3 regions of the Streptomyces sp. NPDC005820 genome follow, and region 2 is predicted to be linked to each of the others. Evidence: riboswitches for the same ligand, from Rfam matches in the RefSeq annotation. Region 2 holds a riboswitch; each other region holds the start of a gene.
The links. A riboswitch is a leader RNA that binds a small molecule or an ion and turns the genes downstream of it on or off. The one in region 2 is predicted to bind S-adenosylmethionine.

Region 1: it holds a riboswitch for S-adenosylmethionine, as region 2 does, so the genes downstream of both, thrC (threonine synthase) here and ABZ464_RS01220 (aminotransferase class V-fold PLP-dependent enzyme) in region 2, are expected to answer to the same signal.
Region 3: it holds a riboswitch for S-adenosylmethionine, as region 2 does, so the genes downstream of both, ABZ464_RS33925 (putative leader peptide) here and ABZ464_RS01220 (aminotransferase class V-fold PLP-dependent enzyme) in region 2, are expected to answer to the same signal.

The regions. Positions count from the first base shown of each region.
Region 1 covers NZ_JBEXXE010000007.1:136,566-146,739, reverse strand. The annotation lists gene ABZ464_RS10925 (cold-shock protein) at 260-466, opposite strand; gene ABZ464_RS10920 (MoaD/ThiS family protein) at 918-1,193, opposite strand; gene thrC (threonine synthase) at 1,239-2,519, opposite strand; SAM riboswitch class I at 2,538-2,676, opposite strand; gene ABZ464_RS10910 (glucosyl-3-phosphoglycerate synthase) at 2,813-3,757, shown strand; gene ABZ464_RS10905 (trehalose-6-phosphate synthase) at 3,874-5,358, shown strand; gene otsB (trehalose-phosphatase) at 5,346-6,179, opposite strand; gene ABZ464_RS10895 (DUF3263 domain-containing protein) at 6,280-6,510, opposite strand; gene ABZ464_RS10890 (extracellular solute-binding protein) at 6,546-7,781, opposite strand; gene ABZ464_RS10885 (ROK family protein) at 7,983-8,924, shown strand; gene nagA (N-acetylglucosamine-6-phosphate deacetylase) at 9,029-10,132, shown strand.
Region 2 covers NZ_JBEXXE010000001.1:261,266-271,439, forward strand. The annotation lists gene ABZ464_RS01190 (NlpC/P60 family protein) at 1-949, opposite strand, end outside; gene ABZ464_RS01195 (NlpC/P60 family protein) at 1,173-2,213, opposite strand; gene ABZ464_RS01200 (NYN domain-containing protein) at 2,426-3,769, opposite strand; gene ABZ464_RS01205 (hypothetical protein) at 3,807-4,046, opposite strand; gene ABZ464_RS01210 (rhomboid family intramembrane serine protease) at 4,211-4,945, shown strand; gene ABZ464_RS01215 (Lrp/AsnC ligand binding domain-containing protein) at 4,942-5,223, shown strand; gene ABZ464_RS01220 (aminotransferase class V-fold PLP-dependent enzyme) at 5,258-6,628, opposite strand; SAM riboswitch class IV at 6,825-6,941, opposite strand; gene trpD (anthranilate phosphoribosyltransferase) at 7,020-8,084, opposite strand; gene ABZ464_RS01230 (cytochrome bc complex cytochrome b subunit) at 8,194-9,831, opposite strand; gene ABZ464_RS01235 (Rieske 2Fe-2S domain-containing protein) at 9,828-10,174, opposite strand, start outside.
Region 3 covers NZ_JBEXXE010000032.1:114,696-124,869, reverse strand. The annotation lists gene ssuE (NADPH-dependent FMN reductase) at 1-453, opposite strand, end outside; partial or broken gene ABZ464_RS33955 (PLP-dependent transferase) at 638-1,317, opposite strand; partial or broken gene ABZ464_RS33950 (2-oxoglutarate and iron-dependent oxygenase domain-containing protein) at 1,345-2,277, opposite strand; gene ABZ464_RS33945 (LLM class flavin-dependent oxidoreductase) at 2,834-3,940, shown strand; gene ABZ464_RS33940 (NtaA/DmoA family FMN-dependent monooxygenase) at 3,937-5,337, shown strand; gene ABZ464_RS33935 (LLM class F420-dependent oxidoreductase) at 5,444-6,367, shown strand; gene ABZ464_RS33930 (DUF1684 domain-containing protein) at 6,440-7,264, shown strand; SAM riboswitch class IV at 7,354-7,467, shown strand; gene ABZ464_RS33925 (putative leader peptide) at 7,503-7,619, shown strand; gene ABZ464_RS33920 (ABC transporter substrate-binding protein) at 7,818-9,437, shown strand; gene ABZ464_RS33915 (ABC transporter permease) at 9,441-10,174, shown strand, end outside.

The DNA.
Region 1 (10,174 bases), on a different contig from region 2:
TGGTTCCTTGCCCCACCTGGCCTGCGGGCCTCACCGACCCGGTCCTTCTTTGTCACTCTCACCTTCAGAGTGCTAACGCCAATGATTAGCACTCGGCATGGTCGAGTGCAAGCGCCTCCCGCGGACTGGGGTCCGCCGAGGCGTCTGCCGGGGCGTCTGCCGGGCCGTCTGCGCGGGGCATGCCGAAGGGCCCGTACCCCAGGAGGTACGAGCCCTTCGAAGATGAAACAGAAGAACGACGCTTCAGTCGGCGCGTGCTTCAGCCGGCCGCCAGCCGGACCATGTCCGCCTGCGGCCCCTTCTGACCCTGCGAGATCTCGAAATCGACCCGCTGGCCCTCTTCCAGGGTGCGGTACCCGTCCATCTGGATCGCGCTGTAGTGGACGAAAACATCCGCACCACCGTCGACCGCGATGAAGCCGTACCCCTTCTCCGCGTTGAACCACTTGACGGTGCCCTGAGCCATGCCTAACTCCCCTATTACTGGCCCTTGCACAGATCCACACTTCGCGGATCCGGGTCAGACCTCACCCCCCAGTTGGTTGGGGGCGTGCGCCGGAACGCGTCGACCGCGGCCGAATGTATCTGTCCAACTGCCCTCTGCAACAGGTCACTTGGACGAGAATTCTGGACGCACGCGATCCGGAATGTGGCGAGAATTCGCCAGAATTCAGGGCAAGTCGGGCCCCGCAAAAGCCACAAATGCCACGCAAGAGGTGCGCACTTTGGCTACTTCTTGTCGGGCGTCAGGCAGAAATCAAAGATTCCGGATCAGGTTTCGCGACCCGGTTCCCCAACTGTACCGCGCTCAACCACACTGAATTGCCCCCTCCGCTTCTCTCACGGAGGGGGCAATTCGATGAACAATCGGTAATCACTGTTACCGACGGTTACTACCGGTGGGTACTGACCGAAGGTCAGCCGCCGGCGACGGCCGGGATGATCGACACGCCCGCCCCGTCCGGGGTCGCCGTCTCCAGGCCCTGCTCGAACCGGACGTCGTCGTCGTTGACGTACACGTTCACGAACCGGCGCAGCTTGCCCTGGTCGTCCAGGACGCGCGCGGCGATCCCGGTGTGGTTCTTCTCCAGGTCGGCGATGACCTCGCCGAGGGTGGCGCCTTCGGCGGCGACCTCGGCGGCACCGCCGGTGTAGGTGCGCAGGATGGTGGGGATGCGGACGTTGACGCTCACGATGTGACCTCCGGTCAGGTGCATGCTTTCAAGGGCGCGGGGGAACTACGCGAGCCCAGCCTCGTGGAAGGACTCGAGGCTGGGGCGGATCGTCGCGGTGAGCCCGGTCCCGGCCACCGCGTCCAGCGTCTTCAGACCATCACCGGTGTTCAGCACGACGGTCGTCTTCGTGGGGTCCAGCAGACCGTTCTCGATCAGCTTCTTCGTGACGCCGACGGTCACCCCGCCGGCGGTCTCCGCGAAGATCCCCTCGGTCCGGGCGAGGATCCTGATCGCCTCGACGACCTGCTCGTCGGTCACGTCCTCCACCGCACCGCCCGTGCGGCGCGCGATGTCGAGGACGTACGGACCGTCCGCCGGGTTGCCGATCGCCAGCGACTTGGCGATGGTGTTCGGCTTCTGCGGGCGGACCACGTCGTGCCCGGCCTTGAAGGCCACCGACACCGGCGAGCAGCCCTCCGCCTGCGCGCCGAAGATCTTGTACGGCTTGTCCTCGACGAGCCCGAGCTTGATCAGCTCCTGCAGACCCTTGTCGATCTTCGTGAGCTGGGAGCCGGAGGCGATCGGCACGACCAGCTGGTCGGGAAGCTCCCAGCCGAGCTGCTCGGCGATCTCGTACGCCAGCGTCTTGGAGCCCTCGGCGTAGTACGGCCGCAGGTTGACGTTGACGAAGCCCCAGCCCTCGCCCGCCGGGTCGCCGATGAGCTCGGAGCAGAAGCGGTTGACGTCGTCGTAGTTGCCCTCGATGCCGACGAGCTCACCGCCGTAGATCGCGGCCATGACGACCTTGCCCTGCTCCAGGTCGTGCGGGATGAACACGCAGGAGCGGAAGCCGGCCCGGGCGGCGGCGGCGCCGACGGCACCGGCGAGGTTGCCGGTGGAGGAGCAGCTCAGGGTCGTGTAGCCGAAGGCCCGCGCGGCCTCGACGGCCTGGGCGACGACCCGGTCCTTGAAGGAGTGGGTCGGGTTGCCGGAGTCGTCCTTGACGAACAGCTTGCCGGCCTCGACGCCCAGCTCGCGCGCCAGGTTGTCGGCCTTGACGAGCTTGGTCCAGCCGGGGTTGATGTTGGGCTTGTCGGCCACGTCCGCGGGGACGGGCAGCAGCGGCGCGTAACGCCAGATGTTCGCGGGTCCCGCCTCGATGCGCTTGCGGAGCTCCTCCGGGGCATAGGAGGAGAAGTCGTATGCGATCTCGAGCGGGCCGAAACATTCCTCGCAGGCGAAGACCGGGCCGAGGGGTACGCGGTGCCCGCATTCGCGGCAGCTCAGTGCCGTGGCGGGACCCAGGTCTACGGTGGATTCGGTTGCAACAGTCTGCGCAGCCATGTGAGGCGAGGCCCTTTCTCCTCATCTTCCTCACGACGCATCTCGCCGTGAGACGGATTTGGCACCTTCCCTAGCCGGGAGCCTCGCGTGAACGAGACCGGCTGGAGGGTTGCCGGGGCTTCATCGGGCCGTATCCCTCTGCCCCTCTGGATGAGCGGTATGAAGTTGTGAACGGCGGGCCACCGAGGACATGCGATGGTCATCCGCGTTGTTCAAGACTGTAACCGACAACCTGGACAGTTGAGATAGTCGTCCGAACCGCGAGATGGATCACAGGTGAAGGAGCCGCCCACGTGCTGGAAGAAGTCGAGCGCTGGCTGACTACCCGCTCCTGGACCGCGAGCGATCGCCCGCTGCACCGGATCATGTCCGCCAAACGGTCCTCGGGACAGACGGTCAGTGTCGTCCTGCCCGCGCTCAACGAGGAGGAGACCGTCGGCGACATCGTCGCGGTCATCCGCCATGACCTCATGCAGCAGGTACCGCTCGTCGACGAGCTCGTGGTCGTCGACTCGGGCTCGACCGACCGCACGGCCGAGGTCGCCGCGGCGGCCGGCGCCCGCGTCGTCCACCGCGACGCGATCCTGCCCCGCCTCCCGGCCGTGCCCGGCAAGGGCGAGGTCCTGTGGCGCTCCCTGCTCGTCACGACCGGCGACATCGTCTGCTTCATCGACGCCGACCTGCGGGAGTTCTCCTCGGACTTCGTCTCCGGCATCGTCGGCCCCCTGCTCACCGACCCCGCGGTCGACCTCGTGAAGGGGATGTACGACCGTCCCCTGGGCGGCGCCGCCGGGCAGGGCGGCCGGGTCACCGAGCTGATGGCGCGCCCCCTGCTGAACATGCACTGGCCGCAGCTGGCCGGTTTCGTGCAGCCGCTCGGCGGCGAGTACGCGGCCCGCCGCTCGCTGCTCGAACAACTGCCGTTCCCGGTGGGGTACGGCGTCGAGCTGGGGATGCTGATCGACGCGCTGCACCTGGTGGGCCTCGACGCGCTCGCGCAGGTCGACCTGGGGGTGCGCAAGCACCGTCACCAGGACGGTCAGGCCCTCGGCCGGATGGCGGCGGCGATCTACCGCACCGCCCAGCTCCGCCTGGCCCGCGGTCACCTCGTCCGCCCCTCCCTCACCCAGTTCGAGCGGGGCGCCGACGGCTTCGAGCCGCGTACGTACTCGGTGGACACGGAGGAGCGGCCGCCGATGGCGGAGATCGCGGAGTACCAGTCCCGCAAGGTCGCCTAGCGGGGCCGTGTAACACCGTGGGCAGGTCGTATACAGGTGAATACGGCTGGATACGACCCGCCCACGGAGCGCGACCGTACGTTTGAGCGTTTCCCGACCGGGCTAGGTTGAGGCGTATGGCTTCCACGCACGACACTGCTGCTCGGGGTGCTCAGGTGCTGGTCGCGTCCAATCGCGGCCCGGTCTCCTACACGGTGGGCGAGGACGGCTCGCTGCACTCGAAACGCGGGGGTGGCGGGCTGGTCTCCGGCCTGTCGGCCATCGGCCCCGAGGCGGGCGCCCTGTGGGTGTGCTCGGCGCTGTCCGACGGCGACCGGGAGGCGGTCCGGCGCGGGGTCGGCGAGGAGGGCGTGCGGATGCTGCCCATCCCGGCCGACGTGCACGCGGACGCCTACAACGGCATCGCGAACTCGGTGCTCTGGTTCATCCACCACCTCCTCTACCAGACCCCGCTGGAACCGGCCTTCGACGCGGAGTTCCGGCGCCAGTGGGCGTCGTACGAGATGTACAACCGCGCCTTCGCGGAGGCGCTGGCGCAGGAGGCGGGGCAGGGCGCGGCGGTGCTCGTCCAGGACTACCACCTCTGCCTGGTCCCCGGCATGCTCCGCGGCCTGCGCCCCGACCTGCGCATCGGGCACTTCTCGCACACGCCGTGGGCACCGGTGGACTACTTCGGGCTGCTGCCGCAGGACATCCGTGAGCAGCTGGTCCGGGGCATGCTCGGGGCAGACCGGCTGGGGTTCCTCACCCATCGGTGGGCGGCGGCGTTCTCCGCGTGCGTGCAGGCGACGGACCTCGAGCTGGCGCCCCGGATGGGCCAGGCGGGGGTCCCCGAGTCGTTCCAGTCGGTCCCCGGCTGGAAGGGGCCCGGCCACCGGACCTGGATCGCCGTGCACTCCCTCGGCGCCGACGCCGAGTTCCTGCGCGAGCGCTCGCACCGGCCGGACGTGGAGGAGCGGATCGCCGCCCTGCGCGAGGAGATCGGCGGCGAGGGGCGGCGGACGATCGTCCGGGTCGACCGCACCGAGCTGTCGAAGAACATCGTGCGCGGGCTGCTGGCCTACCGGCAGCTGCTCGACGACCACCCCGAGTGGCACGAGCGGGTCGTCCACATCGCCTTCGCCTACCCGTCCCGCCAGGATCTCGCCGTCTACCGCGACTACACGGCGGAGGTGGCACGGCTGTCGGCGGAGATCAACGAGCGGTACGGCACGCCCGGCTGGACCCCGGTCCTGCTGAACCTCGAGGACGACTTCGCCCGCTCCCTGGCCGCCTACCGCCTCGCGGACGTGGCCCTGGTCAACCCCATCCGGGACGGGATGAACCTGGTCGCCAAGGAGGTCCCGGTGGTCTCCGACGAGGGCTGCGCGCTGGTGCTGTCGCGGGAGGCCGGGGCGTACTGGGAGCTGGGCGAGGACGCGATCGTCGTGAATCCGTACGACATCCTGGAGACGGCCCGCGCGCTGCACGAGGCCCTGACCATGAAGCCGGAGGAGCGCGCCGAGCGCGCCAAACGGCTCGCGGCGGCCGGGACCGCGCTGCCCCCGGCCCAGTGGTTCCTGGACCAGCTGACGGCCCTGCGGGACCTTCAGCCGAGCTGACCGGCCAGGTCCCGCAGCAGCCGTACGACCCCTGCCGGGCCGTCGACGACCAGGTCGGCGCGGGTCGCCAGGTCGGTGACCTCGGTGGAGCCGCTGCAGACGAGGAGGCCGGGGACGCCGTCCTGGCGGAGTTTCTCGACGGCGGCGAAGGCGGGGAGGTCGCCGAGGTCGTCGCCGGCGTAGAGGACGGACTCGGCGCCGGTGGCGCGGACCTGGTCGAGGAGGGCGACGCCCTTGTCCATGCCGGGCGGGCGCAGCTCCAGGACGTACCGGCCGGGTTCGACGATCAGGCCGTGGCGGGCGGCGAGGCCGGCGAGGGGCTCGCGGAGGGCTTCGAAGGCGGCGAGGGGGTCGATGGCGCGGCGGGTGTGCACGGCGACGGCCCGGCCGCCCTTCTCCTCCACCCAGACGCCCTGCCATCCTCCGGCGTTCTCCAGGACGGCGGGCAGTTCGGCGCGGACGGCCGCGACGCCGGGGTGGGGTGCGGGGGCGGTGATCCGCCCGGTGCGGGCCTCCCAGCGTTCGGCGCCGTAGTGGCCGAGGACGGTGAGGCCGTCCAGTCCCGTGGCGCCCGCGAAGCCGCCGTTGCGTACCGCGACCTCGGCGGGGCGGCCGGTGATGACGGCGAGCGCGGCGATCTTGGGGGCGAGGGCGGTGAGGGCGGGGAGCGCGTCGGGGTGGGCGCGGGCGTCCTCGGGGTTCTCGACGATGGGGGCGAGGGTGCCGTCGAAGTCGAGGGCGACGAGGGTGGTGGAGGGGCGGTTGATGATGGCGTCCAGAGCAGTACGGCCGGCTGCGGTGGTGGGTGCGTGAGTGCCCATACGGTGACGATAGCTGCGGGGGTGCCGTTGTGGGGCGGGGGTGGGTCGCGAAGGGGCGCGGGGAACTGCGCGACCGGCCACGACGGAGCCGCGGTCGGATTCAACGGTCGGCTCTACGACCCTCGCGCACCCTTCTCAGCCTGTTCACCGTCACCGGGTCGTGGGCCAGTGCCCTCGGGTCGTCCAGGAGGGCGTTCAGGAGCTGGTAGTAGTGGACCGGGGAGAGGTCGAGTTCCTCGCGGACGGCTCGTTCCTTGGCGCCGGGGCCGGGGAAGGTGCGGCGTTCCAGGGCGAGGATGGCCCGTTCCCTCGGCTCCAGTTGTTCCTGCATACCCCGCACCGTAACCCCGGCCGCCGACACCCGGCTCACTCCCCGGCGGCGTTCTCCGCCGTCATCGCCGTCGACTGGAGGTCGGACAGGACGGTCGCCGGGTCGCCGGAGCGGGCCACGGCCTTTCCGATGCCCTTCTTGACGGCCGCGCTGACCCGCGCCCAGGAGGTGCGCCCGACCGGGTAGACCTCGGCGAGCGGGAGTTCCTCCAGGAAGGGCCGCAGCTCGGCGTCCTGCGCGGCCGTGCTCATGATCTGGGAGGCGGAGTTGGTGACGGGCAGCAGGTCGTACTCGCGGGAGAAGCCGAGCACGTTCCGCTCGCTGTAGACGAAGTCGAGGAACCGGCCGATCTGTTCGGCGTGCCCGTTCTTCCTGAAGGCGGTCATCCAGTCGGCGACGCCCATGGCGACCTTGGAGGGGCCGTCGACGCCGGGCATCGGCACCATGCCGAACTTCACGCCGCTCTTCTGCGCCATCTTCATCAGGGAGGGGTGGCCGTTGAGCATGCCGACCTGCCCGTCGGCGAACGCCGCGAACGCGTCCGCGCGGTTGAGCGAGCCCGGTGCGACCGGCCCGGTGAGCCCCTTGCCGACCAGCTTGTTCTTCAGCCAGTCGAAGGTCTCGACGTTCTCGGTGGAGTCGATGCTGTAGCCGCCGGCGGTCCGGGCGTAGGCGCCGCCACCGCTGAGCAGCCACTGCAGGGTCTCGGCCTGCGCCTCCTCGGGCCCGAGGGGCAGCGCGTAGGGGTACTTCACGCCTTCGGCCTTCAGTTTCGCGGCGTCCTCGGCGAGTTCGGCCCAGGTGGTGGGCGGGGTGATCCCGGCCTCGGTGAAGAGGGTCTTGTTGTAGAAGAGCAGCCGGGTGGAGGAGGCGAACGGCATGCCGTACTGCACGCCCCGCACCTTGCCGGCGGCGGCGAGCTGCTGCACGAAGTCTGCCTGGACGGTGACGGAGAGCAGGTCGTCCGCCTTGTAGAGCTGGTCGGCGGCCGCGTAGTCGGCGTACGAGCCGATCTGCGCCATGTCGGGCGGGTGTCCGGCGTCGACCATGGCCTTGACCTTGGCGTCGACGTCGTTCCAGGAGGAGACGGTGACGTCGACGGTGACGTCCGGGTGCTTCTTCTCGTACGCCTCGACCAGCGCGCTCCAGTATTTCGTGGAGCTGTTGGCGGCGCTGTCGCCGTAGTCGGCGGCGACGAGTCTGAGGGTGGTGTGCTCGGAGCCGGTGGTCAGTCCGCAGCCGGACAGCACCGCCGCCACCACGATCGCCATCACTGACTTTCCTGCCCGCCGGTGCACGTGCTGTCCCTCAATCCCGATTCGATTGTTCATACCAATGGGTCCGATATCCGGAACAAGGTCTACACCATACGGGTGGACTAGACCTCTTTTGGGTCTCATGAGGCGGCACGGTACCCCCAAGACGGATAAGTGGACTAGACCTCTTACCGGTCCTCGGGCCACACTGTTCCCGTGAGACATGTCATCGCCCTCGACGTGGGCGGCACCGGGATGAAGGCGGCCCTGGTCGGCGCCGACGGCGCCCTCCTGCACCAGGACCGCCGGCCGACCGGCCGTGAGCACGGCCCCGACGCGGTGGTCGACGCCATCCTCGGCTTCGCCGCCGACCTGCGCGCGCACGGCGTCGAGCGGCTCGGCGAGCCAGCGGCCGCCGCCGGGGTCGCGGTGCCCGGCATCGTCGACGAGGCGGACGGCATCGCCGTCTACGCGGCCAACCTGGGCTGGCGGGACGTCCCCCTGCGCACGCTCCTCGCCGAACGCCTCGGCGCCCCCGTCGCCCTCGGCCACGACGTCCGCACCGGCGGGCTCGCCGAGGGCCGGGTCGGCGCGGGCCGGGGCGCGGACCGCTTCCTGTTCGTGGCGCTGGGCACCGGCATCGCGGGCGCGATCGGCGTCGACGGCCGGGTGGAGGCGGGGGCGCACGGCTTCGCGGGCGAGATCGGCCATGTCGTCGTACGGCCCGGCGGCACCCCGTGCCCGTGCGGGCAGCGCGGCTGTCTGGAGCGGTTCGCCTCGGCGGCGGCGGTGTCCGAGGCCTGGGCGGCGGCCTGCGGGGACCCCGACGCGGACGCGGCGGACTGCGCCAAGGCGGTCGCGTCCGGCGACCCGAACGCCGTCCGGGTCTGGCACCGGGCGGTGGACGCCCTCGCCGACGGCCTGGTCACCGCCCTCACCCTGCTGGACCCGCGCACCCTCATCATCGGCGGCGGCCTCGCGGAGGCGGGCGAAACCCTGTTCACCCCCCTCCGGGACGCCGTCCGCACCCGGGTCACCTTCCAGAAACTCCCGGAGATCGTCCCGGCGGCCCTCGGCGACACCGCGGGCTGCCGCGGCGCAGGCCTGCTGGCCTGGGATCTCCTCCACACCACTGACGCCACGGAGGTATCGACCTGATGGCAACCCCCCCAGGGGCGCGGGGAACTGCGCGACGAGCCACCACGCACCCGCACCCCGCGACGACCGGCACCCCCCTGCTCCTCACCGGCGCCAACGTGGTCATGCCCACCGGGACGGTCAAGGGCGGCCAGGTAGCCGTCGAGGGCCGGTACCTCACCGCCGCCACCCCGGCGAACGCCCACGTCATCGACGCGACCGGCCACTGGCTGGTCCCCGGCTTCGTCGACCTCCACAACCACGGCGGAGGCGGAGCCTCCTTCTCCGGCCCGGTGGAGGACGTACAGAAGGCGATCCACGCCCACCGCGCCCACGGCACCACGACCCTCGTCGCCTCCACCGTCACCGACGACATGGACGTCCTGGTCCGCCAGGCCGGCCTGCTGAGCGAGCTGACCGAACAGGGCGACCTGGCCGGCATCCACTTCGAGGGCCCGTTCATCTCGCCCTGCCGCAAGGGCGCCCACTCCGAGGCGCTGCTGCGCGACCCGGACCCGGCGGACGTACGCAAGTTGCTGGACGCGGCACGCGGCGCCGCGCGTATGGTCACCCTCGCCACCGAACTCCCGGGCGGGCTGGACTCCGTACGCCTCCTCGTCGAACACGGGGTGATCGCGGCCGTGGGGCACACGGACGCGACGTACGAGCAGACGGTTCAGGCCATCGAGGCGGGCGCGAGCGTTGCCACCCACCTCTTCAACGCGATGCCGCCGCTCGGCCACCGCGCCCCCGGCCCGATCGCCGCCCTCCTGGAGGACGAGCGGGTCACGGTCGAGCTCATCAACGACGGCGTCCATCTCCACCCCGCCTCGCTGGAACTGGCGTTCCGTCACGCGGGCGCGGACCGGGTCGCGTTCATCACCGACGCGATGGACGCGGCCGGCATCGGCGACGGCCGCTATCTGCTGGGCCCGCTGGAGGTCGAGGTCAGCGACGGGGTCGCCCGGCTGGTGGAGAGCGGTACGATCGCCGGCTCGACCCTGACCCAGGACCGCGCCTTCCAGCGCGCGGTGACCGTCGACCGCCTCCCGGTCGAGGACGCGGTCACCGCCCTGTCCGCGACCCCGGCCCGTGTCCTCGGCCTCTACGACACGGTGGGCTCCCTGGACCCCGGCAAGGACGCCGACCTGGTCCTCCTCGACGAGAACTTCGAGGTCAAGGGCGTGATGCGCAAGGGCGACTGGGTGGTCGATCCCCAACTGTCCTGAAACGACCCCCGTCCTGAGGACGGTGGCCGACCCGGGGTCTGG
Region 2 (10,174 bases):
CGTGGATGACCTGGCCGTTGCCCGCGTACATGCCGACGTGGCTGGCGTCCGAGCGGTAGGTGACGATGTCGCCCGGCCGGGCCTGGGAGAGCGGGACGCTGCGGCCGGTGTGCGCCTGGGCCTGCGAGGTGCGCGGCAGGGCCACCCCGGCCTGTGCGTACGACCACTGCATCAGGCCCGAACAGTCGAAGCCGGAGGGGCCGTTGGCGCCCCAGACGTACGGCCTGCCGAGGGCGGAGCGGGCGGCGGCGAGGGCGGCGGCCGCGCGGCCGGAGGCGGGGACGACGCCGGTGAGCCCGGGCAGGTCGGTGCGGCCGGAGCGGGAGGCCCGGTCGTAGGCGGCGCGTTCGGCGGCCGGCAAGGCGTTGAGGAGCTGCCGGGCCCGGGCGAGCTTGCGCTCGACGGTCCGTTTGTGGTCGGCGACGGCCTTGCGGCTCTTCTCCAGCGCGGCGAGCTGCCCGGCGGCCTCGGTGCGCTCCTGGGCGAGTTCGCGGAGCGCGAGCTGGAGTTCCCTGAGTTCGCCCGCCTGGTGGGCGGTGATCCGGTCCAGGACGGACGCCTTGGCGAGGTAGTCGGCCGGGTCGTCGGAGAACAGCAGCGCCAGGGACGGGTCGAGGCCGCCGGAGCGGTACTGGGCGCCGGCCAGCGAACCGAGCCGCTCGCGCAGGTCGTTGATGTGCCCCTGCTGGCGGGCGATCCGGTCCTGCGCCCGGCGCAGCTGCCGGCGCAGGGTGCCGGCGCGCTCGTCGGCCTCGTTGAAGGCCTCGGTGGCCTGCTCCGCCTCCTCGTAGAGACGGTCCACCTCGGATCGGGTGTCGTCGTGCGGCGCGGCCGAGGCCGGTACGGCGGTCAGGGCGCCGAGTGCGGCGGCCGCGGCGGACAGCACACCGAGGGCGCTGACGGCGCCCCGGTCGAACCCGGACGGTGCAAGGCGGCGATGGGACCCCACGGGAAGCCGCGCTCCTTCCACTGGCGGACGAAACGCGGCAGACAGTAGCCCCGTGTCAGGGGGGCGGCCAAAGACCTCCACGGGCACACAACGTGACGCCCCGCCGCTGACGCAGGTCACCGGCGGGGCGTGGGGTCACTCGGGGTTGTCGTAATTCGCCCGTTCGGGCGGTGCCGTGTCCTGATCTTGGAAGGATCAGGACCCGGGCGGAGCCTCGGAGGGCTCAGACGCGGACGCCCCACATGAAGGGGCCGCCGATGGTGCTCATCGACTCGTAGCGGACGACGGTGCCGGTGCGCGGCGCGTGCAGGATCTGGCCGTTGCCCGCGTACAGGCCCACGTGGTGCAGGTCGTTGAAGAAGAACACCAGGTCGCCGACCTTGAGGTCGCTGACGGAGTAGATCTTCGTGCCGTAGCTGGACTGGGCCTCGGAGGTGCGCGGGATGGAGACGCCGGCCTGGGCGTAGGCCCAGGAGGTCAGGCCCGAGCAGTCGAAGGTGTTGGGGCCGGAAGCGCTGTAGACGTACGGCGAGCCGAGCTTGGACTGGGCGGCGGAGAAGGCGGCGGCGGCACGGCCGGAGGCGCTGCCCGTGTCACCGAGGTCGACCCGGGAGGCGGAGGAGCGGTTGGCGCGGGCGTCCTCGGCCGCCAGCGCGGCCTTCTCCGCCGACGTCAGCGTGTTGAGGAGCTTCTGCGCCGCGGCGAGCTTGCCCTGGGCGATCTTCTTCTGCTTGGCCAGCTCGGTCCGGGTGGCGGCGAGGTCCTTGAGCTTGGCCGAGGCCTCGGAGCGTTCCTGCGCGAGCTCGCGCTGCTTCTCCTGGATCTTCTTCAGCGCCTCGACCTGCTGGGCGCTGAGCTGGTCGGCGGCGGACGCCTTGTCCAGGTAGTCGTCCGGGTTCGAGGACAGGAAGAGCTGGAGGGAGGAGTCGATGGTGCCCGTGCGGTACTGGGCCGCGGCCGCCAGGCCTATGGAGTCGCGCAGCTCGTTGAGCTCCTCCTGGCCGCGGGCGACGTTGTCCTGGATGGTGGAGATCTCCTTCTGGAGCTTCTCCTGCTTCTCCTCGGCTCCGTTGAGCTTCTCGGTGGCCTGCTCCTGCTCCTCGTAGAGCTTGTCGACCTTGGCCTTGACCTCGTCCTTGGAGAGCTTCTCGGCAGGCGCCGCGTTGGCGGCCTGGGAGCTCAGAGCGACGGCAGCGGCGGCTGCGGTGGTCAGCACGGTCACGCGTACGCGACTCGGCTGCTTCGGTCGACGGTGGGACGCCACGGAGACGGGCTCCTTCTTTTGAGTGATCACCCGTGTGGAGGTTCGAGCACCAGACCTTAGTGACCCCACTGTGATCAGTTCAAATCCCCGGCCACAAAAATCACGTCACGCAACGCAGTTTTTTCACGTAACTCACCTGCCGTGACGCTGGCTTGACTTTACGTTGCGTGACGATTCCGCCAATTCGGGCATTAAGCCTGTAACTTCGCCCTTCAGGACAGGCGCTTGAGAAGCATCGCGGAAGCCACGGGTCGGGCACCCGCCTTCGCGACCCCGTCGGCGACCTCCCGGTCGGTCGAGGCGACGATGACCGGTCTCCCCGGGGGCTCGGCCCGCACCAGCTGGCGGATGAGTTCGTCGGCGGTGACCCCCGCCTTGGAGAACAGCACCCGCACCCCGCGCGGCGGCGCGAGCAGCACCGGAGCGGCCAGTTCGGCGCCGTCGAAGACACAGGTGACCTCGGCGCCGGTCTGCGCGGCGAGCGCCGAGAGCTGCCCGAGCAGCCGCAGCCGCTGCTTCTCCAACGGCATCTGCGGATAGCCGGTCTTGGTCACGTTGTAGCCGTCGACGACCAGATGCGCCTGGGGCAGTGCCAACAGCTGGTCGAGAATGGCCGGATCGTGCTCCGACAGGGCACGTGCGGCGATGTCCTTCGGGGTCATTCGTCCCGGTTCGACCGCATCGACCGTTTCCGCCGGACGGACGGACACCGGCGGCAACGCCAGCTCGCGGCGCAGCCCTTGGGCGGCGTCCAGCACGGTGTCCAGCAGCAGCCGTACCCGCATGTCCTCGACGCTGCGCCCCTCACGGGCCGCCCGCCGGGTGGCCTCCAGGGCCGCCTCGGCCTCCCCGAGCCGCGCCTTGAGCCGCCGGGTCTCGCTCTCGGCGACGGACACCTGGGCCTGCCCCTCGGCCCGTACGGCCTCGATCTCGCCCTGCACCTTGCGCAGGGCCGCCTCGCCGCGCTTGACGTCACTGAGGGCCGAACGCAGCTTGCGCTGAAGCGATTCCGCTTCCTTCTTCGCCGCGTCCAGCTCGGTGCGCAGCCGTTCGGTGTCCGCGCGGGTCTGCTCGCGCGCCTGCGCCAGCTCCTCGCGCAGCCGATCCAGTTCGGCCCGGCTCTCCTCGTCGGCGCGCTCGGCGTCCGCCCGCTGGGCCTCCTCGCCGGCCGCCGTCACCAGCTTCACCCAGCCCGCGGGCCGCAGCACATAGGCCGCGGCCGCCACGTCGAGCGGGTCCGCGGCCGGGGTCGGCGAGCCGGAGTCCAGAGCGCCGGACAGCTCCGGCTGGGCGTCTCTGAACTTCTCGGCGATGCGCTGCCGGAACAGGGCATCCGTCTCCAGCGCGGCCGCCATCGCGTTGCCCGCGAACTTCGCCCGGCGATTCGGTGCGAAGCGGGCGTACTGCCGCAACTGCGCGGGAAGTTCCGCGACGGTCAGGCCGCCGAAGCCGTCGGAGACGATCTGCACGACCCGGCGGCGCACGCCGTCGGGCAGCGGACGGTCGAGCATCTCGGCGGCGCCGTCGCCCGGCCCCCCGCCTGCGCTCTCCACCATCCGTCACACCCCAATACCTGTACGGGGGCCGCTCCGCTCAGGAGCCGGCGCCCGGCCGATCCACGAGTTCCACCTGATCCACGGCGTTGCACCAGCGGCACCGCACCGACTCGATGGTCTCACTGACCACCTCGCGCTCCTCCACCTTCGGCTCTCCGGCGAGGTCGAGGTGCACATACTCGACGACCTTCGACGAGCGCGTCACGTCGAACCTGGTGAGGTTGCCGCAGAGGGTGCAGCGCCACCGCGTGGTCGCGGTCGGCAGGGGAACCGTCATCGTGACTTGTCCTTCTAGTGTCGGTCTTCCGGTCGGGTCGCGCCGGAGGCTCCCCGCTGTGCATGGCTCGTAACCCTACGGCCTGGCGGGTACTCGCCGCCCATCCGTTCACGGCGGCGAGGCGCACCGGGCGCTTCTGTCCTGGTACGTCATGCTCTGTGCTCATGATCGGCAACTGGAGCGGGACCGTCCGCAAGGCTCTGCGCGACCCCTCGGCGCCGGTGACGTACGGGCTGATCGCCGTGTGCTGTCTGGTCTTCGCGATCGGCCCGGCCTCGGGGCTCGATCCGGCGTACGGCACCGGCGACGGGCTGATGGCCGCCCAGCGGGCCTATTTCCGCCGCTGGGGCGTGGTCCCGGCGGAACTCTTCGCGGGCTCCGCGCGCGCCGTCCTGACCCCCGCCACGGCCCTCTTCGTCCACGGCAGCTGGGTGCACCTGCTGGGCAACATGCTCTTCCTCTACGTCTTCGGGGCGATGACCGAGGAGCGGATGGGCCGTGCCGAGTTCACCTTCTTCTACCTGTGCTGCGGCTGCCTCGCCCTGCTCGGGTACGCGGCCGCGCACTCCGGGTCGCCGCAGTCGCTGGTGGGGGCCTCCGGGGCGATCTCGGCGGTGCTCGGCGCGTTCCTGTACCTGTTCCCCCGGGCCCGGGTGACCAGCCTGCTGCCGTTCCTGTTCTTCCTGCCGCTGCGGTTCCCGGCCTGGGTGGTGCTGCCGTTCTGGGCGGCGCTGCAGTGGGTCGCGGTGGGACAGGCGCCCCGGGGGCCCGGGGTGGCGTATCTGGCGCACCTGGTGGGCTTCGGGCTGGGGTTCTGCTACGCGTGGGCGCGTTTCGGCCGTACGACTAGAGTGAGGGCCGCCCCAGCTCCGGCCCCCGAGGGAGAGAACCAGCCGTGATCACCGCGATCGTCCTCATCAAGACCAGCGTGGACCGGATCCCCGAGATCGCGGAGCGGATCGCCGCGCTGGATTCCGTGAGCGAGGTGTTCTCCGTGACCGGGACGTACGACCTGATCGCCATGGTCCGGGTGCAGCAGCACGAGGACCTCGCGGAGGTCATCCCGGGCAGCATCAGCAAGATTCCCGGCGTCGAGGCCACGGACACCCACGTGGCGTTCCGTACGTACTCCCAGCACGACCTGGAGGCGGCGTTCGCGATCGGCCTGGACTCCTGACCGGCCGCATCACCGCCTCCGGGGGCGAAACCTTCTAGACCGCCGGGACGCAGCGGCCGTCCTCCGTGCGGTACGTCCACTTCGGGCCCTCGGTCACCAGTTCGCGGACGGCCGCGACGAAACGGTCCACGTGCTCGTCGGGGGTGCCCGCGCCGAAGCTCACCCGGATGGCGTTGAGGGACTTCTCGCCCGGGGCCGCCTCGGGCGCGCCGCACTCGCCCTGGGTCTCGGGGGCGGCGCCCAGCAGGGTGCGGACCAGGGGGTGGGCGCAGAAGAGGCCGTCGCGGACCCCGATGCCGTACTCGGCGGAGAGGGCCGCGGCGAAGTGGGAGCTGTTCCAGCCCTCGACCACGAAGGAGATCACGCCGACCCGCGGGGCGTCGTCGCCGAACAGGGACAGGATCCTGACCTGCGGGACCTCGGCGAGGCCCGTGCGGACCCGGGTGATCAGGTGCTGCTCACGGGCGACCAAGGTGTCGAAACCGGCCTCGGTGAGGGCCTTGCAGGCCGAGGCGATGGAGTAGGCGCCGATGACGTTCGGGGACCCGGCCTCGTGGCGGGCCGCGGTCTCGTGCCACTCCACATCCACTCCCCCGTCCTCGCGCCGGGTGACCTTGCGGCTGGCGCCGCCGCCCGCGAGGTAGGGGTCGGCGGCCCGGAGCCAGTCGGCGCGGCCGGCCAGAACGCCGGAGCCGAAGGGGGCGTACAGCTTGTGGCCGGAGAAGGCGATCCAGTCGACGTCCAGGTCGCGGACGGACACCGGGTGGTGCGGGGCGAGCTGGGCGGCGTCCAGGACGATCCGGGCGCCGTGCGCGTGGGCGGCGGCCGCGAGCTCCCGTACGGGCCACAGCTCGCCGGTGACGTTCGAGGCGCCGGTGACACAGACCAGGGCCGGGCCGTGGGGGTCGCGGGCGGCGAGAGCGCGCTCCAGGGTCTCCACGGCCTGCCGCGGGGTGCGCGGGGCGTCGAGGTAGGTGACCCGGGCCTCCCGCCAGGGCAGCAGACTCGCGTGGTGCTCGGTCTCGAAGACGAAGACCTGGCAGTCGGCGGGGAGGGCGGCGGCCAGCAGGTTGAGGGAGTCGGTGGTGGAGCGGGTGAAGACCAGCTGGTCGTCGGCGCGGCAGTCCAGGAACTCGGCGACCGTGCGGCGGGCGTTCTCGAAGAGGTCCGTGGAGAGCTGGGAGAGGTAGCCGGCGCCGCGGTGGACGCTGCCGTAGTACGGGGCGTAGGCCGCCACGTCGTCCCAGACGCGCTGGAGGGCGGGGGCGCTGGCGGCGTAGTCGAGCGCCGCGTAGGTGACCTCGCCGCCGGTGACGAGCGGGACGGTGACATCCCGGCCCAGAACGGGCAGCTCCTGCGAAAGGTTGCAAACGGTACGGGCGGCGGCAGCGGTGGAGACAGACATGGCGAACTCCTGTGAGAGGCAGGCGCGGGGGTTTGGGGGCAAGCCCCCAAAAAAGTCACAGCACCGCGCCGGACGATGCGTCGACGGCACGGGAAGAGGTGAAAGGGGTATGCGGAGGCGGGGCTCGGCGCCCTATCGCATTCGCTTGCTCACAGAAGGCTCCCTCGACGACCAGGACCCCTGGTGTTCCGCGAGGGGTCCGCGCTTGCCGTGGACCTCGCTGCCCACGGCCTGGTCTTCACCCGGGGCACCCCGCCACGGACGGAGGGTTGCCGGACAGTCGGCCGGGGCCTCATGACTGTCACTCATGACCTGGTACAGGAACGTACGGGAAGTGATCGCGGTCCCGCAACTCGTGTCCGAATGACGGGACCGCCGACCCATGGCGTGGCTAGACGTGCGTGGCCGCGACCCAGCGGTCCAGGGCCTGCTTGGCCGCGCCCGAGTCGATGGACTCGGCCGCGCGGTCCATGCCCGCGCGGATCTGCTCCGCGAGGGTGCCCGGGCCCGGGTCCAGGGCGACCAGGGCGGCCGCCGAGTTCAGCAGGACCGCGTCCCGCACGGGGCCCTGCTCGCCGTCCAGCAGGCGGCGGGCGACCTCCGCGTTGTACGACGGGTCGCCGCCCCGCAAGGCCTCCACCGGCACCAGCTCGATGCCGACGTCCCGCGGGTCGAAGACCTCCTCGGTGACCTTGCCGTCGCGCACCACCCACACCCGGGAGGTGGCCGTGGTGGTCAGCTCGTCGAGGCCGTCGTCGCCCCGGAACACCAGGGAGGAGTGGCCGCGCTCGGCGAAGACACCCGCGACGACCGGCGCCATGCGCGGGTCCGCGACCCCGACCGCCTGGGCGCGCACCCGGGCCGGGTTGGTCAGCGGGCCGAGGATGTTGAACACCGTGCGGATGCCCAACTGGCCGCGCGCGGCGCCCGCGTGACGCAGCGCCGGATGGAACTTGATCGCGAAGCAGAAGGTGATCCCGGCCTCCCGGGCCACCTCCGCCACCCGCGCCGGGGTCAGCTCCAGATTGACGCCGAGCTTCTCCAGCACGTCCGAGGCGCCGGAGGCGGAGGACGCGGCCCGGTTGCCGTGCTTGACGACGGTGGCACCCGCGCCGGCGACGACGATCGCCGACATGGTGGAGATGTTGACGGTCTTGGCGCCGTCGCCGCCGGTGCCGACGATGTCGACGGTCCGGCCCGGCACCTCGATCGTGTTGGCGTGCGCGTACATGGTCCGGACGAGCCCGTTGATCTCCTCGACGGTCTCGCCCTTGGCCCGCAGCGCCACCACGAACCCGGCGATCTGCGCGTCCGTCGCCTCCCCGCGCATGATCCGGTCCATCGCCCAGGCGGTGGCGTCGGCGCTCTGGTCACGGCCGTACAGCAGGGCGTTCAGCACGTCGGGCCAGGAACGGCCCGCCGCGGTGTCGCCTCCAGCGGGGGTCACAGCGCTCATAGCCGCTCCTGGGTGTCGTAGAACCACGTGAGGCCACCTTATCCAGCTCAGGACACGGCGAAGGGCCCCGTCCGAACACCGGACGGGGCCCTTCTGTGGCGACAGTGGATCAGTGGTGGCCGTGGCCGCTCGTGATCTCCTTGTACTCCTCGACGGTCGGCTTCGGGATCTGCTGGTCCTCGCCGAAGTACGCGCCGCTGATCTTGGCGCGCAGCTTCTCGGACCGCTTGATCTTGCGCTCGACGCCGTTCTCGTCGACCGCCGGGCCGATCGCGGCCGGCTCGTACTGCTCGTGCGCCGTGATGGTGTGGAGCTGCTCCTGGCTGAGCGGCTCGTGGACCTCGATGAACTCACCGTGCGGCAGGCGCTTGATGGTGCCGGTCTCGCGACCGTGCAGCACCTTGTCCCTGTCCCGGCGCTGCAGGCCGAGGCAGATGCGCTTGGTGAGGATGTACGCGATGACCGGTCCGACGAAGAAGAAGATCCGGACGAACCAGGTGATCGAGTTGATCGACAGGTGGAAGTGGGTGGCCCACAGGTCGTTGCCACCGCCGACCAGCGTGATCATGTACATCGTGACCCAGGCGACGCCCAGCGCGGTGCGCGTGGGGGCGTTGCGCGGACGGTCCAGGATGTGGTGCTCGCGCTTGTCGCCGGTGATCCACGACTCGATGAACGGGTACAGCGCCATCGCCACGAGGACGACACCGAACAGCGTCAGCGGGATGAACACGCCCAGGACCAGCGTGTGGCCCCAGATGTTGACCTCCCAGCCCGGCATGAAGCGGATCAGACCCTCGGCGAAGCCCATGTACCAGTCGGGCTGGGCGCCGGTGGACACCTGGTCCGGACGGTAGGGGCCGAAGATCCACACCGGGTTGATCTGGGCGAGCGCCGCGATGGCCGCGATCGTGCCGAAGACCAGGAAGAAGAAGCCGCCCGCCTTCGCCATGTACACGGGCAGCAGCGGCATGCCGACGACGTTCTTGTTGCTCTTGCCGGGGCCCGCGAACTGCGTGTGCTTGTGGTAGAAGACCAGGATCAGGTGGCCCACCACCAGGCCGAGCATGATGCCCGGCAGCAGCAGGATGTGGATCGAGTAGAACCGCGCCACGAAGTCGTGGCCCGGGAACTCGCCGCCGAAGAGGAACATCGAGATGTACGTGCCGACGATCGGCGTCGCCAGGATGGCGCCCTGGGTGAAGCGGACACCGGTGCCGGAGAGCAGGTCGTCCGGGAGCGAGTAACCGGTGAAACCGGTGAACATGCCCAGGACGAACAGCAGGAAGCCGAACAGCCAGTTGATCTCACGCGGCTTGCGGAACGCGCCGGTGAAGAACACACGCATCATGTGCACGAACATGCCGGCGAGGAAGATCAGCGCCGCCCAGTGGTGGATCTGCCGGATGAGCAGACCACCGCGCACATCGAAGGAGATGTGCATGGTCGAGTTGAACGCCTCGGACATCAGCTGTCCCTGCAGCGGGACGTAGCTGCCGTGGTACTCCACCTCGTTCATCGACGGGTGGAAGAACAGCGTCAGGTACACACCCGTGAGGATGATGATGATGAAGCTGTACAGGCAGATCTCGCCCAGCATGAACGACCAGTGGTCGGGGAAGATCTTGCGCATGTTGGCCTTGGCGAGGGAGTAGATCCCCAGCCGGCCGTCGGCCCAGTCGGCGATCCGCTCGCCGGCCGGCGCCTTCCCGCGTTCGCGGGACTGCGTGTTCTCGTTGGTGCTCATCCGCGCTCCCAGAAGGCAGGACCGACGGGCTCTTCGAAGTCGCCGAGCGCCTCGAGGTAGCCCTCGTCGTTCACACCGATGCGCAGCTGCGGCAGGGCGTGACCGGCCGGGCCGAAGATGACCTTGGCGCCGTCGGAGAGGTCGAAGGTGGACTGGTGGCAGGGGCACAGCACGTGGTGCGTCTGCTGCTCGTACAGCGAGATCGGGCAGCCGACGTGGGTGCAGATCTTCGAGTAGGCCACGATGCCCTGGTGGGACCACTCGAGTTCCTGCTTGTCCTTGATGTCCGCCGGCTGGAGCCGGACGATCATCAGGGCCGCCTTGGCGATCTCGTTCTGGAAGT
Region 3 (10,174 bases), on a different contig from region 2:
GCCGTCGTCGTGGGCGGTGATGTCCTTGTCGAGGGTGAACCAGCCCTGCACGATGTGCGCGGCACCCATGGAGTTGAGGACCGGACGCAGGGCGTAGTCGATGGCCAGGACATGCGCGGTGGAGCCGCCGGTGGCGAGAGGGAGGACCGTCTTTCCGGTGAGTGCGTACTGCGGGAGCAAGTCGAGGAGCGCCTTGAGGACTCCGGAGTACGACGCTTTGTAGACGGGTGTTCCCACGACGACGCCGTCGGCGCTCGCGAACAGCTCGGCGGCCTTGACGATCGCCGGATGCCGGAAGTCCGCGCCGAGCAGGGCCTCGGCGGGGATGGTGCGAACGTCGAGCGGAACGACGTCGTGCCCCTGAGCGGTCAGTCGCTGGTCCAGGTGGCGCAGCAGGCGGTTGGTGCGGGAGGAGGCGGAAGGGCTGCCGGAGACGGACAGGACGGTGGCCATGAGTCCTCTTTCGGGGGGAGGGGGCGCCTCCGCCGGGAAGGCGCTCTGGGGGCGGTCAGGAGTACCAGGTGGGTTCGGGTGGTTCGCCCTCGATGACCCAGCGCCCGACCTCTGGCCGCTTGTGGGCGACAGGGTCGTGGAGGGTGTGGGTGCGGCGGTGGCGCGGGCCTTCACTGAAGGAGTCCCAGAAGGACAGGCCGTTGTACGTCGGATCGGGGCGGGTCAGCCCCGGCCATCGATCGGGGTCGGCACCGAAGTCGAAGTGCCCGCTGTCCACGACGACCCCGCCGATACCGGTGCCGTGGCCGGACAGGAACTTGGTGGTGGAGTGCACGACGATGTCGGCGCCGTGCTCGAACGGGCGCAGCAGGTAGGGCGTGAGCACGGTGTTGTCGACGACGAGCGGCACGCCGACCTCGTGGGCGATGCGGGCCACCGGTTCGATGTCGAGGATGTTGCCGCGTGGGTTGCCGATGGTCTCACCGAAGAACGCCTTCGTGGTGGGACGTACGGACGTGTACCAGGCACCCAGGTCGTCCGGGTCGTCGACGAAGGTGACATCGATGCCGAAGTCGGCGAAGGTGTGCTCCAAGAGGGTGCGGGTGCCGCCGTACAGGGACGATGAAGCGACGATGTGATCGCCAGCGCGGCGATGCGCTCCTCGGCCACGGCGGTGGTGGGGTTCGACAGCCGGGTGTAGGCGTGGGTGGTCAGGTCCTCCAGCGCGAAGGCCGCCGCGGCGTGCGCGGTGTCCCGGAAGACGTAGCTGGTGGCCTGGTGGATCGGCACCGCCCGGGCGCCGGTCGTGGGGTCGGGGATGGCGCCAGCATGCACCTGCCGGGTCTCGAAGGCCCAGTTGCTCATCCGTTCTCGGCCTCTCTCCCCCACCACCAGGACGTCGGACCACCAGCGCTCGGCGACCCGCGGGCGCGAGCGGAGCCAGCCGACGACCGCGTTCTCCCCGAAGGCCGCGAGCAGCGGGTTGTCCGGATCGTCGGTCACGCCAGGGCTCAGCGCCGCCAACTCCGCTGGGAGCTGGAGTGGCTTGACGACCGCGTCGAGACGCGGGCCTAGGAAGAAGGGAATCGAGTAACGGTGAACACCCGGTCGCGGACTGACCACCCGGTGCTGAGTGGCCTTCAGATAGCCCTGGGTCGCGATCTCCGGCATCTCACCGATGTTGAACACGAACGCACCGGGTACGGGCACCGCGTCGATCCATGTGCCGTCCTGGTGCTGCACCTGGAGCCCGCCGACCTCGTCCTGCTGCAACAGCGCGAGATAGCCGTAGTCCTTGTGCGCACCCACGCCCTGGTCTGCGTCCTCGGCGGCGCGCGGCGGATAGTGCACGATCTTCACATGGACGGCAGCCTCGTCGTCGAACCACTGGTCGAAGTAGCCCTCGTCCACGATGTCCCGCAACTCCGGTAGTGCGGAGGGCCATTGGTTGGGGCCGATCAGGCGCAGGTAGTCGGGATCGTCCGGGCCGGTCTCGAGCGCCGCCCGCTCCGGGCCGATGTCGATCTGCTCACGCCAGTCGGCGCTGCCCGCCGTGTATTCGGTGCCGGTGCGCGTATAGCCGCGGAACTGGGGTGAGTTGAGGTTCCCGATCTCCAGCCGCTGCTCCTCCGGCGCGGCGAAGAAGCGGCGGGCCGCGCTCAACACCTCCTCCCGCAGTGCCGCCGACACACCGTGCCCGGTGACGTAGAAGAAGCCCACCTCGTGGGCGGCGGAGCGGAGTTCGGCGAGGAAAGCGTCACGGTCCGCGTCCGGGGCCCGGAAGCGGGAGATGTCGATGACAGGCAGGGCTGTGGACTGGGCCATGGGAGATTCCTTCACGGCAGGACCGACGCGCGCGCTTCACAACTACGCCCGAGGAATGGCTGGTTGAGGGCGAAAGAAGGCAGCAGGCAGAAAGAGAAGAACGAGATCGCGAGCCGTCGAACGGCGATCAGCAACAGACCTGGTCGAACTGGTCGGCGCGGCGGCTCACCCAGAACGGGTCGAGCAGCACCGTGTGTGCCGTGCCAGTGGTCTCCATGGCCGGATCAAAGCACACCCGCAAAGATGCGTCCACCATGGGTCCCAGCGGGTGAGATGCCGCTGCGCCCTGGGTCGACCTTGACATTCACAGGGGCGGACGACATACGTTGAAAGGGAAAGTCGCTGACAGGTGGAGGCTCTGATGCACGTACTGGGCGCGGCACCGCAAGGTGCGTGCACTGGTGCGCGGCTGATCACCCGGCGGCACGTCGACTACTGCCGCACCTCCTCCGCCGTCTGTCCTTCCGTACACGCCTGACCCCTGCCGGCCAGTCCCGCCGGCTGTCTCGTCGTGGCCCTGTGGCCGCGAGTCGTCGTGTTTCCCGGAAGGAACCCATTGTCCGGCCCCGCCCTGCATCTCGCCGTCGAGCTCGACGGCGACGGCGCCCACCCCGCGGCCTGGCGCCGCGCCGCCCACTCCCCCGATCAGCTGCTCACCCCGCGCCGCGTGGCCCGGGTCGCCGCCATCGCCGAGAACGCCGGGTTCACCCTGATCACCCTGGACGACGGCGTGCTGCCGCCCGGCGCCGCACCGGATCCGGTCGGCCGCATCGGCGCGGTCGAGCGGGCGGCCTTCGTCGCGGCGTCCACGAGCACCATCGGGATCGCACCCGTCGTCCCGGTGACGTATGCCGAACCCTTCCATGTCTCCAGCCAGTTGGCTTCCCTGGACCACGTCTCCGCCGGTCGCACCGGGTGGGTGGTCACGGAGGAGGAGCGTCCCGAGACAGCCCGCGCGTGGGGGCGCCCGCTGGTCGCCGACGCCGACGCGCGGGCCCGGGAGTCGAGGGACGGGGTGGAGGTGGTCCGTGCCCTGTGGGACTCGTGGGAGGACGACGCGGTCATCCGGTCCGTGGCCACCAGCCGCTACCTCGACCGCGAACGGCTCCACTACATCGACTTCACCGGTGACACGTATGCCGTCAAGGGCCCGGCGATCGTGCCGCGCCCGCCGCAGGGACAGCTCGTCGTCCTGGGCCCGCCCGACCGGGTTCCGGCCGCACAGCTCGACGTCGCTCTCGTCGAGGGCCGCGACCCCGCGTCGGTCGCAACGGCCGCCGCCGGGGCCGGTACCCCGCGCGTGTTCGCCGAGGTCGAGGTGGCGCTGGACACCCCACAGGGCACGGCGGCCGAGCGCGTCGCCGACCTGGAACGGCACGCGCCGTGGAGGGACCGGGCAAGGCTCCGGCACATCGGTTCTGCAGACCAACTGGTCTCTCTTCTCGGCGAGTTGAGCCCTCACGTCGACGGCGTACGGCTGCACCCGCTGGTGTTGGACGAGGACCTGCCCGTCCTCTCCCGCCTCGTCTTGCCGGCCCTGTCCGAGCGGCGTCTCGTCGCCCGTCCGCTGCCCGGTACGTCCCTGCGCTCGACCCTGGGTCTGGAGCGCCCTGCCAATCGCTTCGCCGCCGCTGCCGTGGCCGCCCAGGAGGACGCCCGATGACCCGCACCGATCCCCTCGACGTGCCCCGGCCGCACGCCCAGCTCCACTTCGGGGTGTTCTTCCAGGGCGTCAACCACTGGACCATCTGGTCCGCCCCCGACAGCGGCTCCCAGATCGACCCGGCCTCGTTCCGCCAGGTCGCCCAGACCGCCGAGCGCGGCCTGTTCGACGCGTTCTTCCTCGGCGAGGGGCTGCGGCTGCGCGAGGTCGACGGCAGGATCCACGATCTCGACGTGGCCGGACGGCCTGACGCCATCACCCAGCTCGCCGCGCTGGCCGCGGTCACCCGCCGTATCGGCCTGGTCTCCACCTCCAACTCCACCTTCAACGAGCCGGCCGACCTCGCCCGCCGCCTCTCCGGCCTCGACCTGCTCTCCGAGGGCCGCGCCGGCTGGAACGTGGTGACCACGGACAACGCCTGGACCGGCGCGAACTTCCGCCGCGGCGGCTACCTCGACCACGCCGACCGCTACCGGCGTGCCGAGGAGTTCCTCACCGTGGCCCGCGCCCTGTGGGACGGCTGGGAGGACGGGGCAGTCGCCCACTCCGTCCGCGCGCCCGTTTGGTCGGCACCCGGTGCCGTACACCAAGTGCGTCACAGGGGACCGCAGTTCGACGTCGACCTCGCTCCGACCCTGCCGCGCAGCGCCCAGGGGCACCCGGTGATTTTCCAGGCCGGTGACTCCGGCGAGGGACGCGACTTCGCCGCCCGCAACGCCGACGTCATCTTCTCTGCGCACGGCAACGACTTCGACGACGCGATGGCCTTCGCCGACGACATCCGGCACCGGCTTCGGGCGGTCGGGCGCCCCGACGACGATCTGCGGATCCTGCCCGGCACCGAGATCATCCTCGGCGCCACCGAGGAGGAGGCCCAGGAGAAGAAGCACTGGATCCGGCTCCAACAGGTCACCCCGGCCACGGCCTTGGGGATCGCCGGGCTGTTGTGGGGCATCGACCTGTCCGACCGCGACGCGGACGGGCCGCTTCCGAAGGAGGACCCGGTCGTCAGCGAGAACGACGGCTCCTTCGGTGCCCGACGCATCGCAGACCCGCGCACCGTCGTGGCCGAATGGCGGGCGAAGGCGGAGGCGCACGGCTGGTCGCTGCGCGAGACCGTCATCGCGCTCGGCCCGCAGCGCGGGCACGTCGGCACTCCGTCCGGTCTGGCCGACAAGTTCGCCCACTTCGTACGGCACGGCGCGGTCGACGGCTTCAACGTCACGCCGTACCTCATCCCTGACGGCCTCGACGACATCGTCGACCTGCTCGTCCCGGAACTGCAGGAACGCGGGATCTACCGCACCGAGTACACCGGCACCACCCTGCGCGAGAACCTCGGCCTGCGCGCACCCCTCACCCACCGGTCCGCACCGGACCGACGACAGGCGGGCTGAACCCCCGGGCCGCCCCTTCCACTCATGACTGAGTACACATGACTGACAAGAAGCTGTCACACACGGACCGGAATGCCGGTCCGGCCGACGCCCGTTCTGAACTGACATGACTGTTGGAGTAGCGCTCAACGCGTCCGACGCGCCGAACCAGGTCGACGCCACTGTCCAACTGGCCCAGGAGGCCGCAGAGTTCGGTGTTACGTCGGCCTGGTTCGGGCAGACCTTCGGCGCGGACTCACCCCAGCTCGCGGCGATCGTCGGGCGCGAAGTGCCCGGACTGCAGGTCGGCACCTCCGCGATCCCCGTCTTCGGCCGCCACCCGCTGCTCGTCTCCAGCCAGGCCCAGACCGCCCAGGCCGCGACCCACGGCCGTTATCACCTCGGTCTGGCGCTGGGCACGAAACTGCTGACGGAGACCGGCTTCGGCCTGCCTTTCGAACGCCCCATCGCCCGGCTGCGCGAATTCCTCACCGCGCTACGGCAGTTGACCGAGACCGGCACGGCCGACTTCCACGGCGAGCTGCTCACCGCCACCACACCGATCCCGGCGCGGGTACCGGGCGCCGAGAGCGGTGTGCCCCTGCTGGTTGCCGCGATGGGGCCGCAGGCTCTGCGGGCAAGCGGTGAACTCGCGGACGGGATCCTGCCCTATCTGGCGGGACCGCGCGCCCTGGCGGACCACATCGTGCCCACGCTGACCGCCGCGGCCGAGGCCGCAGGCCGCCCCGCGCCCAGGATCGTGGCCCTGGTGCCCGGCGTGGTCACCGACGACGTCGACGCGGTGCGGGCGAAGGCCACTGAGAGCCTTGCCTTCTACGAACAGATCCAGTCCTACGCGCGGGTCATCGAACTCTCCGGCGGCCGGCGGGCCGCCGACCTGGCCGTGATCGGCGACGAGAAGGCGGTCGAGGCCGAGGTACGCCGTTACCGCGATGCCGGCGCCACCGAGGTCGTGTTCTCGGCCACCGAGATCGCGGGAGAAGCCGATCGTCGACGGACCTGGCGACTCCTCGGCGAACTGGCCGGCTGAGTACACCCGTCGACTCGACACCCCCCTGCATCCCCGTCCCCGAAGGCATTCCCCGCACAAAGGAGATTCCCCATGACCACCGAGGCCACCACCACAGACCTCCACGCCTTCACCGAGACCTGGCGGGAGTGGTACCGCACCCAGGAGGCCCGGCTCGCCGCCCCGCACGGGTTCCTGGCGATCACCGGCCTGCACTGGCTCGACGACCGGCCCCAGCGCTTCCCGGACGCGCCCGGCTCGTGGCACACCGGCCCCGAAGGCGTCGTCGTAGACCTCGACGAGGGCGAGGAGCTGGTCGTCGACGGGACGCCGGTGCGCGGCGAGCACCGCTTCGGCGTGCTTCCCGAGCGCGGCGGCGTCGACGCCGTCTGGGGAGACGCCGTCATCGAGGTCGCCAAGCGCGGCGGCCAGGACATCGTGCGCCCCCGGCACCCGGACGCGCCGCTGCGCACGGCTTTCACCGGCACGCCCGCCTACGCCCCCGACCCGCGCTGGGCGGTAACTGGCCGGTACATCCCCTTCGATACACCGCGGCCGACCACCGTGGGCGCCGCGGTCGAGGGCCTTGAGCATGTGTACGACGCTCCGGGGAGGGTCGAGTTCGAGCTCGACGGGCGCCCGCTGTCGCTTACCGCGTTCCCCGGCCACGGTGCGGGCCGGCTGATGGTGCTGTTCACCGACGCGACCTCCGGGGTCACCACCTACGCCGCCAACCGGGCCCTGGCCCTCGAACCACCCGCCGCCGACGGTACAGTCGTCCTGGACTTCAACCGCGCCGCGAACCTACCGTGCGCCTACACGGACCTGGCAACCTGCCCGCTGCCTCCGGCCGAGAACCGGCTGCCGGTGGCGATCGAGGCCGGTCAGAAGATCCCCCGCGAGCGCGGCGGCTCCTGAGCGGGACGCACGCTGGCCCCGGACTCCCCTGACGAGGCGTCCTTTTGCGCCATTGACGTACGACAAGACCGCTCCGTACGATCACGAACGGCATTGAGTGTCAGCGTCAAGCCCTGGCTCGCTGACCGGCAACCCTCCCGCGCGGTGGGGTGCTCCAGGTGAAAGCCCGGCGGGATCACCGACGATCTCCGCAAGCGCGTGGCCCCGTGACCGGGGCCGGATCAGGTGGAGGACCGATATGCGGCACGGTGGTGACCTCAGCGCCCGCTACGCCGGCGCCACCGTGTTCTCCCGGCTCTCGCGTCGGCGCCACATCGACCTCAAGCGTTCGACCAGCTGTCTCTGTCAGGTCTGACGGCCCTTTTCGCCGCTGGTCGCAGTCCCGAAGCAGTCCTCGCCGCTTCCGTCTGCCCCTGACTCCCTCCTTTCCCTGATCCCTGTCTGCACAGCGCTCCCCCGACGTCGGCATCACGCCGATCGGGGCCGCACGCCCACGCACGGCCATGTCCCGTACCAGCGCCGTGCCTGGTGACACGAGTAGGAGAAGCCCTCCGTGATCGCACTTCCCCATGTCAGAACCTCTCGGTGGGCGGCGCTGACCGCCCTTGTAACCACCAGCGCCCTGCTGACCGCCTGCGGATCGGGCGGCGGCGACACGGGCAGCGGAACCGGGCAGCCCAAGTCCGGCGGCACCCTGACCTTCGCGGTGGGTTCGGACGCCGGCTGCGTGGATCCGCAGCAGGTCGCCAGCAACGAGACCATCTACTCGGTGCGCCAGCTCGTGGACTCCCTGACGGACCAGGACCCGAGGACCGGCAAGATAGTGCCGTGGCTGGCGAAGAGCTGGGACATCAGCTCCGATGCCACGGCGTTCACCTTCCATCTACGCTCGGGCGTCACCTTCAGCGACGGCTCGAAACTGACCGCGCAGGTGGTCAAGGACAACTTCGACGCGGTGCCGAAGCTCGGCGCCCTGGGGACGCTCGCCGAGGGCTATCTGAGCGGCGTCAAGAGCACCACGGTGGTCGACCCGCTCACCGTCAAGGTGACCTTCAGCCAGCCCAACGCCCAGTTTCTGCAGGCCACTTCGACCCACTCGCTGGGGATCGAGTCGTCGGCGAGCGTGAAGAAGACCCCGCAGCAGAAGTGCAGTGACGGGGTGATCGGGTCCGGGCCCTTCGTGCTGAAGCAGTACGTGCAGAACCAGTCGATCACCCTGGCCAAGCGTGCGGGATACGCGTGGGGTTCCTCGCGGTGGAGCAAGGAGGGCGAGGCGTACCTGGACAAGCTGGTGTTCAAGGTCGTGCCGGAGGCGGGTGTGCGGGCCGGCAGCCTGCAGTCTGGCCAGGTCGACGCCGTCTCCAGCGTCGGCAAGGCCAACGAGGCGGCCCTCAAGGGCGGCCAAGTCACCCTCCAGCGACGGGCCAACCCCGGCGTCGTGTTCGGTCTCGGCCTCAACAACTCACGGCCGCTACTCAAGGGCGCCAAGGTGCGCCAGGCGATCCTGTACGCCATTGACCGGCAGCAGATCGCCGACACCGTCTTCCCGACCGGCACGCAGCCGGCCACCAGCGTCCTCGCGCACACCACACCCGACTACACCGACCTCACCTCCGGCCTGACCTTCGACGCCGCCAAGGCCAAGTCCCTGCTGGACGGGGCCGGCTGGAAGACCGGAAGCGACGGCATCCGCGCCAAGGACGGCAAGAAGCTCAGCCTGACCATCAAGTGGCTCCCCAACGCGGCCACCAACCAGCCCGCCCTGGAGCTGATCCAGCAGCAGCTCAAGGCCGTCGGTGTCGACGTGACCCTCAAGCAGCTCCAGATCACACAGTTCGCCCCAACCCTCCAGTCGGGTGACTACGACGCGGTGTGGGGCAACGTGACCCGCGCCGACCCCGACATCCTGCGCAGCTCCTTCTCCACCAAGCTGGCCAACTTCTACCGCCTGCCCGTCAGTTCCCTCGACACCGCGCTGTCCGAGCAGGCCGCGACCGTCGACGCCGCCCAGCGCAGTCAACTGGTCACCCGGGCACAGCAGTTGATCGTGCAGAACGCCCACTACGTGCCGGTGGTGGAGCTCCAGACCCAGCTGGGCGTGGCGAAGAAGGTGCACGACCTGAACTTCGACGCCTCCAGCCGGATCCAACTGCACGACACCTGGATCGGCTAGCGCATGCGCCGCTATGTGATCAAACGGCTGGCCCAGGCGGTCGGGGTGCTGTGGGCGGCCTACACGGTCTCGTTCCTGGTGCTGGACTATCTGCCGGGCGACCCGGTCACGGCGATGGCCGGCGCCGGTATGGACTCGGGGCAGGTCGACCCGAAGCAGATCGCGGCCCTGCGGCACGAGTACGGCTTCGACAAACCGGTGCTGGTGCAGTACGCCGAGTACCTCGGCCGGGCGGTGCGCGGGGACTTCGGCGACGCGGTCTCCACCGGTCGGCCGGTGACCTCGACGCTGGCCGACGCGCTGCCGCAGACGCTGCAGCTGACCGGCGCGGCCCTGTTGCTCGCGGTGCTCCTCGGCGGCGGCCTGGCGGTGCTGGCGACATACACCGCCCAGCGCTGGCTGCGGCAGCTGCTGCTGTCCCTGCCGCCGCTGGGGGTGTCCGTCCCGACGTTCTGGGTGGGGCTGCTGCTCGTCGAGGCATTCTCCTTCCGGCTGCACTGGTTCCCCGCGTTCGGCAACGACGGATTCAAAGGGCTGGTGCTGCCGGCGCTGACTCTGGCGGTGCCGACGGGCGCGCAGATCGCCCAGGTGCTCGCCAAGAGCCTGCTCACCGCGCTGGACCAGGCGTATGTGGAGACCGCGCGGGCCAAGGGCGCCGGGCGGTGGCGAATCCATCTGCGGCACGCGCTGCGCAACGCGTCCCTGCCTGCGCTGACGGTCGTCGGCCTGCTGGTGGG